3 regions of the Faecalibacterium sp. I3-3-33 genome follow, and region 3 is predicted to be linked to each of the others. Evidence: a T-box and tRNA genes for the amino acid it is inferred to sense, from the RefSeq annotation. Region 3 holds a T-box; the other regions hold tRNA genes.
The links. A T-box is a leader RNA that pairs with one kind of tRNA and senses whether it is charged. The one in region 3 lies ahead of tyrS (tyrosine--tRNA ligase), so its partner is inferred to be a tRNA-Tyr.
Positions count from the first base shown of each region.

Region 1: it encodes a tRNA-Tyr, which carries the amino acid that the T-box ahead of tyrS (tyrosine--tRNA ligase) is inferred to sense. The anticodon was not compared.
Region 2: it encodes a tRNA-Tyr, which carries the amino acid that the T-box ahead of tyrS (tyrosine--tRNA ligase) is inferred to sense. The anticodon was not compared.

Region 1 is NZ_CP094469.1:2,474,798-2,478,069, reverse strand. Features, by position in the region: gene ilvD (dihydroxy-acid dehydratase) at 1-719, shown strand, start outside; gene MTP39_RS11690 (sugar transferase) at 766-1,437, opposite strand; tRNA gene MTP39_RS11685 (tRNA-Tyr) at 1,643-1,727, shown strand; gene MTP39_RS11680 (DUF6061 family protein) at 1,880-2,131, shown strand; gene MTP39_RS11675 (hypothetical protein) at 2,230-2,406, opposite strand; gene MTP39_RS11670 (plasmid recombination protein) at 2,424-3,272, opposite strand, start outside.
Region 2 is NZ_CP094469.1:2,020,991-2,024,262, forward strand. Features, by position in the region: gene MTP39_RS09490 (plasmid recombination protein) at 1-1,044, shown strand, start outside; gene MTP39_RS09495 (hypothetical protein) at 1,062-1,238, shown strand; gene MTP39_RS09500 (DUF6061 family protein) at 1,337-1,588, opposite strand; tRNA gene MTP39_RS09505 (tRNA-Tyr) at 1,742-1,826, opposite strand; gene MTP39_RS09510 (6-phosphofructokinase) at 2,012-3,244, opposite strand.
Region 3 is NZ_CP094469.1:1,578,286-1,581,557, forward strand. Features, by position in the region: gene recN (DNA repair protein RecN) at 1-984, shown strand, start outside; T-box leader at 1,042-1,296, shown strand; gene tyrS (tyrosine--tRNA ligase) at 1,359-2,579, shown strand; gene MTP39_RS07570 (PTS sugar transporter subunit IIA) at 2,636-3,205, opposite strand.

The DNA of each region.
Region 1 (3,272 bases), 900 kb from region 3:
TGTACGCAGCGGGCGGCATCCCGGCGGTGCAGGCAGAGCTGGCAAAAAAGGGCCTGTTGGACTTGGATGTGCCCACCGTCACCGGCAAGACCCTTGGCGAGAACATCAAGGGTGCCCGTATCCTGAACGAAAAAGCCATTCGTCCCATCGAGAACCCCTACTCTGAGACCGGCGGTCTGCAGATTTTGTGGGGCAACATTGCCCCGGACGGCTGCGTTGTCAAGCGCAGTGCGGTAGCCCCGGAGATGCAGCAGCATTCCGGCCCGGCGCGGGTGTTCAACAGCGAGGAAGAGGCCATTGCCGCCATCTACGCGGGCAAGATCGTTCCGGGCGATGTGGTGGTCATCCGCTACGAAGGCCCCAAGGGCGGCCCGGGTATGCGGGAGATGCTCAACCCCACCTCTGCGCTGGCTGGCATGAAGCTGGATAAGACGGTAGCCCTCATCACCGACGGCCGCTTCTCCGGTGCATCCCGCGGTGCTGCCATCGGCCACGTCAGCCCGGAGGCAGCCTCCGGCGGCCCCATCGGCCTGATCGAGGAAGGGGACACCATCACCATCGATATCCCCAACGCCTCCATCACGCTGGAGGTCAGCGATGCAGTGCTGGCAGAGCGCAAGGCAAAATACGTTGCGCCCGAGCCCAACATCAAGACCGGCTGGCTGAGCCGTTACGCCCGCATGGTCACCAGTGCAAATCTGGGTGCGGTGCTGAAATAAACGTAACGAAAGCGCCTGTTGTGCGGATGCACAACAGGCGCTTTTTTCACTCTCCGTATTTCATGAACATGGCGCGGACGGTGAGGAAGATGATCTTCCAGTCCACCCAGAAGCTGCGCTCCTGGATGTATTTCAGATCCAGCGCCACCCACTCGTCAAAGCTCATCTCGTTGCGGTGGGGTGCGATCTGCCAGTAGCAGCTCAGCCCGGGAGTGACGTACAGCCGCTGGCGCTGGTAGTCGCTGTACAACTCCACCTCCCGGGGCAGCGCGGGACGCGGCCCCACGATGCTCATGTCGCCCCGCAGCACGTTGAGCAGCTGGGGCAGCTCGTCCAGACTGGTCTTGCGCAGAAAATGCCCCACTCGGGTAATGCGGGGGTCGCCCTTGATCTTGAACACCGGGCCGTCCATCTGGTTCTGGCTCAGCAGCTCATTCAGCTGCTCCTCGGCGTCCGGGCACATGGTGCGGAACTTATACAGCCAGAACAGTTTGCCGTCCCGTCCTACCCGCCGCTGCTGGAAAATGGCTCCGTCTCCGGGGCTGTCCAGCACGATGGCAAGACTGATCACCAGCGCCAGCGGCGCAAGCAAGATCAACGCCAGCAGGGAGAATACGATATCCTGTGTGCGCCGCAGCACCCAGTAACGCCGATGGCTGCGCAGCATCTTCTCCCGGTCGATAGAAATTTGCGGGGCGGCGTTGATTGTTGACTCCATGCGATGACCCACTCCTGCCTGTAAAATCTTTACATTATTTTAACATAAAACAGGACGCAATTCAACCAGATAAAGCGCGGCGGACGGGGGCAGAAAGTATGCTGAAAAAAGTGCTGAAAAAAGTGAAAAAGGTAGTTGACAAAACCTCTTTCTCATGCTAAAATAAACAAGTCGTCCGGCACACAGATGCACAACAAATGAATATGGGCGTGTTCCCGAGTGGCCAATGGGGACAGACTGTAAATCTGCTGCTTTCAGCTTCGGTGGTTCGAATCCACCCGCGCCCACCAAACAAGAAAAATCCGAACCTGTTTCCGATTGGAGAAGGGTTCGGATTTTTCGTTTTCTTCGGGTACGATAACGACGGCTCCCGTGGAAGATACAAAACCCCGATACCTTGTCATAGACCGTAAGTCAATAACAAGATTTGGAGGGTATGATTATGAAGTACGATGAAAGAGCCTGCAAGTTTAACATGGATACCGGGTGTGTGGAACTGCTGCTCCGGGATGGGAGAAAAATCTCCATTGACTGCACCGGGGTTGAGGATGCACTGAATTTGACTATGGCACAGCAAACGGAATTGGACTACCTTATCTATAATGATCCACTGGGCTATGCAGATTTGATTCTGAACGGTGACCCAGAGGAATATTTGAAGAATGTGGCCGGGAGCCATGGGTTAGAAGATTAAGGGCAAAAAAATAAGAGGTGCGCCCAACTGGACACACCTCGGCGAGATACATCTATGTAAGACAGGGCGTTCCCTTTTCCGGGAGCGTCCTGCTGTTTTTATGCTGCGATGGGTGCGGCGTTCAGAGCCTCCTGCTCTTTCAGCCATTCCTCATATTCACGCTGACCTTCCTCGCTGTTGAAAAACTCAACCATGGAGGGATAAAAGCAACGTGCAAGGGTCTTGATTGCTTCATCCGGGTAGCCGGATTTGTTTGACTTCTTCTTTTTGTTCAAATAGTATCCTCCGAAAATCAAAGTTCCATATCCTGCCCACGCTTGCGGTTTTTCTGCGGCACATTCATGGTGCGCTCCTGCTTGGGGGCAAGAATCTTTTCCAGAAAGCTGCGAACCAGTTCAGGCGCACGGTGGAGGGCGTCCAGATAGGGCTTTACATCGTACCACAGGTCGTGGTACTTGTTGCTCCAATGAATGGTTTCCTTCTTGGCGGTGGAAAGTTCTTCTTTCAGGCGGCGGTTCTCCACGTCCATCATATAGCCGTGGTCGGCTTGCTTTTTCAGCTTGGAGAATTCTTCTTCGGTCAGCGAGTAGTTACCGAGAAAGGTGCGCTTGCCGATATAATCAAGATCGCGCGCATGAATGAGGGCTTCTTTCGTGAGCGTGGCCTTTTTCTGCACAGCGGCAAGTTCCTTCTCCTTTTTGGAGAGGGTCTGACTGGTTTTGGCAAGCGACTGCGCCTTTTGGTCGGCTTGGGCGGTCAGGCTGTCCAGCCGCTCCTGCTCCCGCTGGACTTTGAACTGGGTGACGGTCAGGTGTTCTTCGGTGCTGCCGCGCTCACCGCGCTCTACATCCGTGTACCCGGCATTGCGCATATAGTTGAAGAAATCGTCTTGCAGGACACTGTACGACTTCTTCAGGACTGGCTTGCCGCTCTTTTGCAGGACAGGCTTTCCAGCATCGTCCAGCAGGGGCTTGGAAGCCCACTTCTTGCTTCGGCTGACCTGCATGACGGTCTCCTTGACGGTGCCGACCAGTGCCTTGTCCTTGCAGCGTTTCGACCAGAGGATTTGCTTTTCCACCACAGGTACATAGACCACATGAAGATGGTAGTGGTAGACCTCCCGGCCTAGTGCTTCGGTCAT
Region 2 (3,272 bases), 440 kb from region 3:
CGCGGCTTGAAGCCGGATGCTACCCACTACTGTGAACTTGTCTTTGATGTCAACTCGGCCTATTTTGACAATCACGGTGGCTACGAGTTCGCCAAGCAGTTCTATGCGGATGCCTACAAAGCTGCTGTGCAAATCGTGGGTGGTGAGCAGTATATCCTCTCAGCTGTCATGCACGCCGATGAGATCAACCGTGCCATGACCGAAGCACTGGGCCGGGAGGTCTACCACTACCACCTCCATGTGGTCTATGTGCCTGTGGTGGAAAAGCAAATCCTGTGGTCGAAACGCTGCAAGGACAAGGCACTGGTCGGCACCGTCAAGGAGACTGTCATGCAGGTCAGCCGGAGCAAGAAGTGGGCATCCAAGCCCCTGCTGGACGATGCCGGAAAGCCCGTGCTGCAAAAGAACGGCAAGCCAGTCCTGAAGAAGTCGTACAGCGTCCTGCAAGACGATTTCTTCAACTATATGCGTACTGCCGGGTACACCGATGTGGAGCGCGGCGAGCGTGGCAGCACCGAAGAACACCTGACTGTCACTCAGTTCAAAGTCCAGCGGGAGCAGGAACGGCTGGACACCCTGACCACCCAAGCCGACCAGCAGGCACAATCGCTTGCCAAAACCAGTCAGGCCCTCTCCCAAAAGGAGAAAGAACTTGCCTCCATTCAGAAAAAGACCACGCTCACGAAAGAAGCCCTCATTCATGCGCGTGATCTGGATTATATCGGCAAGCGCACCTTTCTCGGTAACTACTCGCTGACCGAAGAAGAATTCTCCAAGCTGAAAAAACAGGCCGACCACGGCTATATGATGGATGTGGAGAACCGCCGCTTGAAAGAAGAACTTTCCACCGCCCAAAAGGAAGCCATTCATTGGAGCAACAAGTACCACGACCTGTGGTACGATGTAAAGCCCTATCTGGATGCTCTCCACCGTGCGCCCGAACTGGTGCGCGGCTTTCTGGAAAAGATTCTTGCCCCCAAGCAGGAGCGCACCATGAATGTGTCGCAGCGAAACCGCAAGCGTGGGCAGGATATGGAACTTTGATTTTCGGAGGATACCATTTGAACAAAAAGAAGAAGTCGAACAAATCCGGCTACCCGGATGAAGCAATCAAGGCGCTGGCACGTTGCTTTTATCCCTCCATGGTTGAGTTTTTCAACAGCGAGGAAGGTCAGCGTGAATATGAGGAATGGCTGAAAGAGCAGGAGGCTCTGAACGCCGCACCCATCGCAGCATAAAAACAGCAGGACGCTCCCGGAAAAGGGAACGCCCTGTCTTACATAGATGTATCTCGCCGAGGTGTGTCCAGTTGGGCGCACCTCTTATTTTTTTGCCCTTAATCTTCTAACCCATGGCTCCCGGCCACATTCTTCAAATATTCCTCTGGGTCACCGTTCAGAATCAAATCTGCATAGCCCAGCGGATCATTGTAGATGAGGTAGTCCAGTTCCGTCTGCTGTGCCATAGTCACATTCAGTGCATCCTCGACCCCGGTGCAGTCGATGGAGATTTTACGCCCATCTTGGAGCAGCAGCTCCACACACCCGGTATCCATATTGAACGAACAGGCTCTTGCATCGTATTTCATCATTGTGTCCTCCAAACTCTTGTTGTGTGGTTACGGTCTATGACAAGGTATCGGAGTTTTGTATCTTCCACGGGAGCCTTCGTTATCGTACCCGAAGAAAACGAAAAATCCGAACCCTTCTCCAATCGGAAACAGGTTCGGATTTTTCTTGTTTGGTGGGCGCGGGTGGATTCGAACCACCGAAGCTGAAAGCAGCAGATTTACAGTCTGTCCCCATTGGCCACTCGGGAACACGCCCATATTCGTTTTCCACAGCCGCGTGGACTGCCTGTATATGTTACCACCGAAAGCGCAATTTGTCAACCCATAATTTGGGCTGCGCGCAAAAATATATGTGAAAATCATAAAAGCCCTCCCGTCCGGGTGCGCTTTACAGCGTCCGGGCGGGAGGGCTTTTCAGCCTGACAAAAAATCAGGAGAAGATCACTTCTGGTTCTTCATGTAAATATGGTGCGGCAGACCGGCAATGTACAGCGGGGTCAGCTCAGCCTGGATCAGCGGACGGGCGTAGTCCAGGAAGTCCTCGGTCATCTGGGTGTGGTTGTTGTTCATCCAGCTCAAGGGAACCTTCTTTTCCAGGTTGGCGACCTCGCTGATGGGATGCAGCTCGGTGGTGCACTGGTAGGGGTTGTTGGAGATGCGCTTCAGAGCCACCATCTGGCCGGTAACACCCTCAAAGGCTGCCTTGGCAGCAGCACCGCCCACCTGATAGGCCTCGGTGATGTCGGTGCGGCTGGTCAGGTGACCGGCGCAGCGCTGCAGGGTGGAAAGCTCGATGCAGCGGGTCTTGGTGTCCAGATTGCGTGCCACCACGTTGGCCAGATACCGTGCGGTACCGGTCAGTGCCTTGTGGCCGAAAGCGTCCACTGCGTGCACGTCGTCAGCCAGCTCGCAGACATAGCGGCCATCCTCCAGCTTTACGCCCTCGGACACGGCAATGACGATGCTGGGCTTCTTTTCCTGCATCACACGCACCTTTTCCACAAAGCGCTCCACGTTGAAGGGAACCTCGGGCAGGCAGATCATGTCCACTCCCTCGCAATCGTCGCTCTTGGCCAGTGCGGCGGCGGCGGTCAGCCAGCCGGCGTTGCGGCCCATGATCTCCACCACGGTAACGTACTTGGTGCCATACACGGTGGCGTCACGGATGATCTCCTTCATCACAACGCCGATGTACTTGGCCGCAGAGCCGTAACCGGGGGTGTGGTCGGTAACCATCAGGTCGTTGTCGATGGTCTTGGGCACACCCATAAAGCGGATGTCGCTGCCGATGCGCTGGCCGTAGTCAGCCAGCTTGCCGATGGTGTCCATGGAGTCGTTGCCGCCGATGTAGAAGAAGTAGCCGATGTTCAGCTTTTCCAGAATGGCAAACAGCTTTTTGTACACCGCCTCGTCGTCCCGCCAGTCGGGCAGCTTATAGCGGCAGCTGCCCAGAAAGCTGGACGGGGTACGCTTGAGCAGCTCGATGTCCAGATCATCGGTCAGCAGGGTGGAAAGATCCACCACCCGCTCCTCCAGCAGACCGGCAACACCGTTGCACATACCGTACACAACGTCTGCGCCGCGGTTCTTGCAGCTTTCAAAGACACCCGCCAGACTGGCATTGATGACAGAGGTAGGGCCGCCGGACTGACCGACAATTGCGTTTTTTCCCATGATGATTTCTCCTTTTTTGTTTTTTCTG
Region 3 (3,272 bases):
TATGCGCTGCTTTCCGGCAGTGATGATGCTGCAGGCGCAGTGGATCTGCTGGGGGAAGCCTCCAACGCAGTGGACGCTGCCGCGCAGCTGGACCCCGCGCTTACAGCCGCCGCCGGGCAACTGCTGGACTTATACTATAACGCCAAGGATGTGGCCGCAGATCTGATCGGGCGGCTGGATGCCTACGACACCAACGATGCAGAACTGGACGAGGTGGAGCAGCGGCTGGATCTTTTGTACCGGCTGAAGCGAAAGTACGGTAGCACGGTGGAAGATGTGATCGCTTTCGGGCAGAAAGCCCGGGAAGAGCTGGACAATATCCAGCATTCCCAGCAGCGCTATGATACTTTGCAGGCAGAAAAGCTGCGTCTTTACGCAAAAGCGCGGGAAAAGGCCGAGGTGCTGACCCAGACCCGGCTGAAAGCCTTTGAGGAGCTGAACACCCGCATTTCCGGCACGCTGGACTTTTTGAATATGCCGGGTGTGCGTATGACTTTGCGGCACACCCGCGGCCCGCTGGCCAGCCACGGGCAGGACAGCGTTGAATTCTACATCTCAACAAACCCCGGTGAAGCACCCAAGCCCCTGGCAAAGATCGCGTCCGGCGGCGAGCTGAGCCGTATCACCCTTGCCATCAAGAACGCAATGGCTGATAAGGATGCTGTGCCTACCGTGATCTATGATGAGATCGACAGCGGCGTGTCCGGCAAGGCTGCGGGACGCATCGGCGAGGTACTGCGTCAGAGCGCGCAGGGGCATCAGATCCTGTGCATCACCCACACGGCGCAGATCGCAGCACTGGCCGATTGTCATCTGCTTATCCAGAAAAATGTGTCTAACGAGCGCACCTATACCGAGATCCATCCGCTGGACGAAAACGGCCGCGTGGAGGCCTTGGCACGTCTCATCTCCGGCGACCACATTACAGAGCTTTCCCGCGCCAATGCCCGGGAAATGTTGCAGGAGCGCAAGCACGGCGGCTGATTTTGCAGAAAGGCCAACTCTTGACAAAGCGGCGGTCTTGTGATAGAGTAGACACTGTTAATGGCGATGAAGGGAACAAGTACCCTGAAGGATTCTGTCCAGAGAAGTCCCGGTTGGTGCAAGGGATCACAGAACAGCAGGGGAAATACCTCCCGGAGCCGCAGGCTGAATGCGTAAGGCTAGTAGGCTGTGCCGCGTGCGAGCGTTAAAAACGCAGGAGTGTCACTCTACTCTGGGGTGTGCACTCGTAAGGCCGCTTCCGTGAGGGAACGGCAAACAGAGGTGGTACCGCGAAGTTATCTCGCCCTCTGCCAAATTTATTTTTGGCAGAGGGCGTTTTGTTTCCTCTGCCCCAAAAACAGGAGGTTTTTCCCATGACGCTGTACGAAGAACTGAAGGCCCGCGGTCTGGTAGCCCAGATCACCGATGAAGAGATCATCGACCTGATCAACAATGGTAAGGCTACCTTTTACATCGGCTTTGACTGCACCGCCGACAGCCTGACTGCCGGCCATTTTCTGGCACTGACCCTGATGAAGCGCCTGCAGCTGGCTGGTAATAAGCCCATCGCCCTGATCGGCGGCGGCACTACTATGATCGGTGACCCCTCCGGCCGCACCGATATGCGCAAGATGCTGACCAAGGACGATATCGCCCATAATGCAGCTTGCTTTAAGAAGCAGATGGAGAAGTTTATCGATTTCTCCGAGGGCAAGGCGCTGATGCTGAACAACGCCGACTGGCTGCTGGATCTGAACTACGTTGAACTGCTGCGCGAAGTAGGCGCCTGCTTCTCCGTGAACAACATGTTGCGCGCCGAGTGCTATAAGCAGCGCATGGAGAAGGGTCTGTCCTTCTTAGAGTTCAACTACATGATCATGCAGAGCTACGACTTCTACTACATGTTCCAGCACTACGGCTGCAATATGCAGTTCGGCGGCGATGACCAGTGGAGCAATATGCTGGGCGGCACCGAGCTGATCCGCCGCAAACTGGGCAAGGATGCCTACGCCATGACCGTGACCCTGCTGACCGACTCTCAGGGCAAGAAGATGGGCAAGACTGCCGGCAACGCTGTCTGGCTGGATCCCAACAAGACCAGCCCCTTCGAGTTCTACCAGTACTGGCGCAACGTGGGCGATGCCGATGTGATGAAGTGCATCCGTATGCTCACCTTCCTGCCGTTGGAGCAGATCGAAGAGATGAGCACTTGGCAGGATCAGCGCCTGAACGAGGCCAAGGAGATTCTTGCCTACGAGATGACCAGCATGGTGCATGGCAAGGAAGAGGCCGAAAAAGCTCAGAATGCTGCCCGCGCACTGTTCAGCGGCAATGCGATGGATACCGAGCACATGCCCAGCACCCAGCTGACCGAGGCTGACCTGACGGACGGTGCTATCGGCATCCTGACCCTGATGGTCAAGGCCGGTCTGGCTGCTTCCAACGGCGAGGCTCGCCGTCTGGTGGTGCAAGGCGGTGTGCTGGCAGACGGCGAAAAGGTCGCTGCTCCCACCGTCAGCTTTACCGCAGAGCAGCTTGCCAAGGGTATCGTCATCAAGAAGGGCAAAAAGATCTACCACAAGGTAACGCTGTAAAAAGCAATATAAAATTTATGGGCCAGAAACGTCCGTAGGCGTTTCTGGCCCATTTTTTACATTTTGGCGCGTAACAGCTGCTGCCCGGCAGTTACCCGGCCGGAGAGCAAAGGCTCTATCCGTGCAAACCGACTGCTGTTGGTCACGATCACCGGAGTGGTCAGCGTGTAGCCTGCCGCTGCGATGGCCTGCAGATCGAACCGGAAAAGCAGCTGCCCCTTCTGCACATGGTCGCCAGCCTGTACAAACAGCTCATAGCCTTTGCCTTTCAGCTCCACGGTGTCCATGCCAACATGGATGAGCACCTCCAACCCGTTATCACACAGCAGACTGACGGCATGGCAGGTCTTGGCGATCTTTTTCACGATGCCGTCTGCGGGTGCTACCACCTCGCCACAGCTGGGCTCGATGGCGCAGCCCTTGCCCAACACCTCGCTGGAGAACACCGGATCCTTGATCCGTGTCAGTGCCCGGATGCGTCCCGTGACCGGTGCATAAAGCAACTGCCCGCTGTCCGCAGGCGCAGCTTCCGTTGCAGGGGCTTCCGGGGCAAACGGCGCGCTTTTCTCAAAATGTGCCCACAGCCGCTGCCGGACGCTATGCACAAGAGTTGCGGGGTCTTTCATTCCAGTTTCCTTCTTTCAGCAGAGGATTTTGCCTGTTGCTGCGCATTCCGCAAAAACAGGGCCGAAA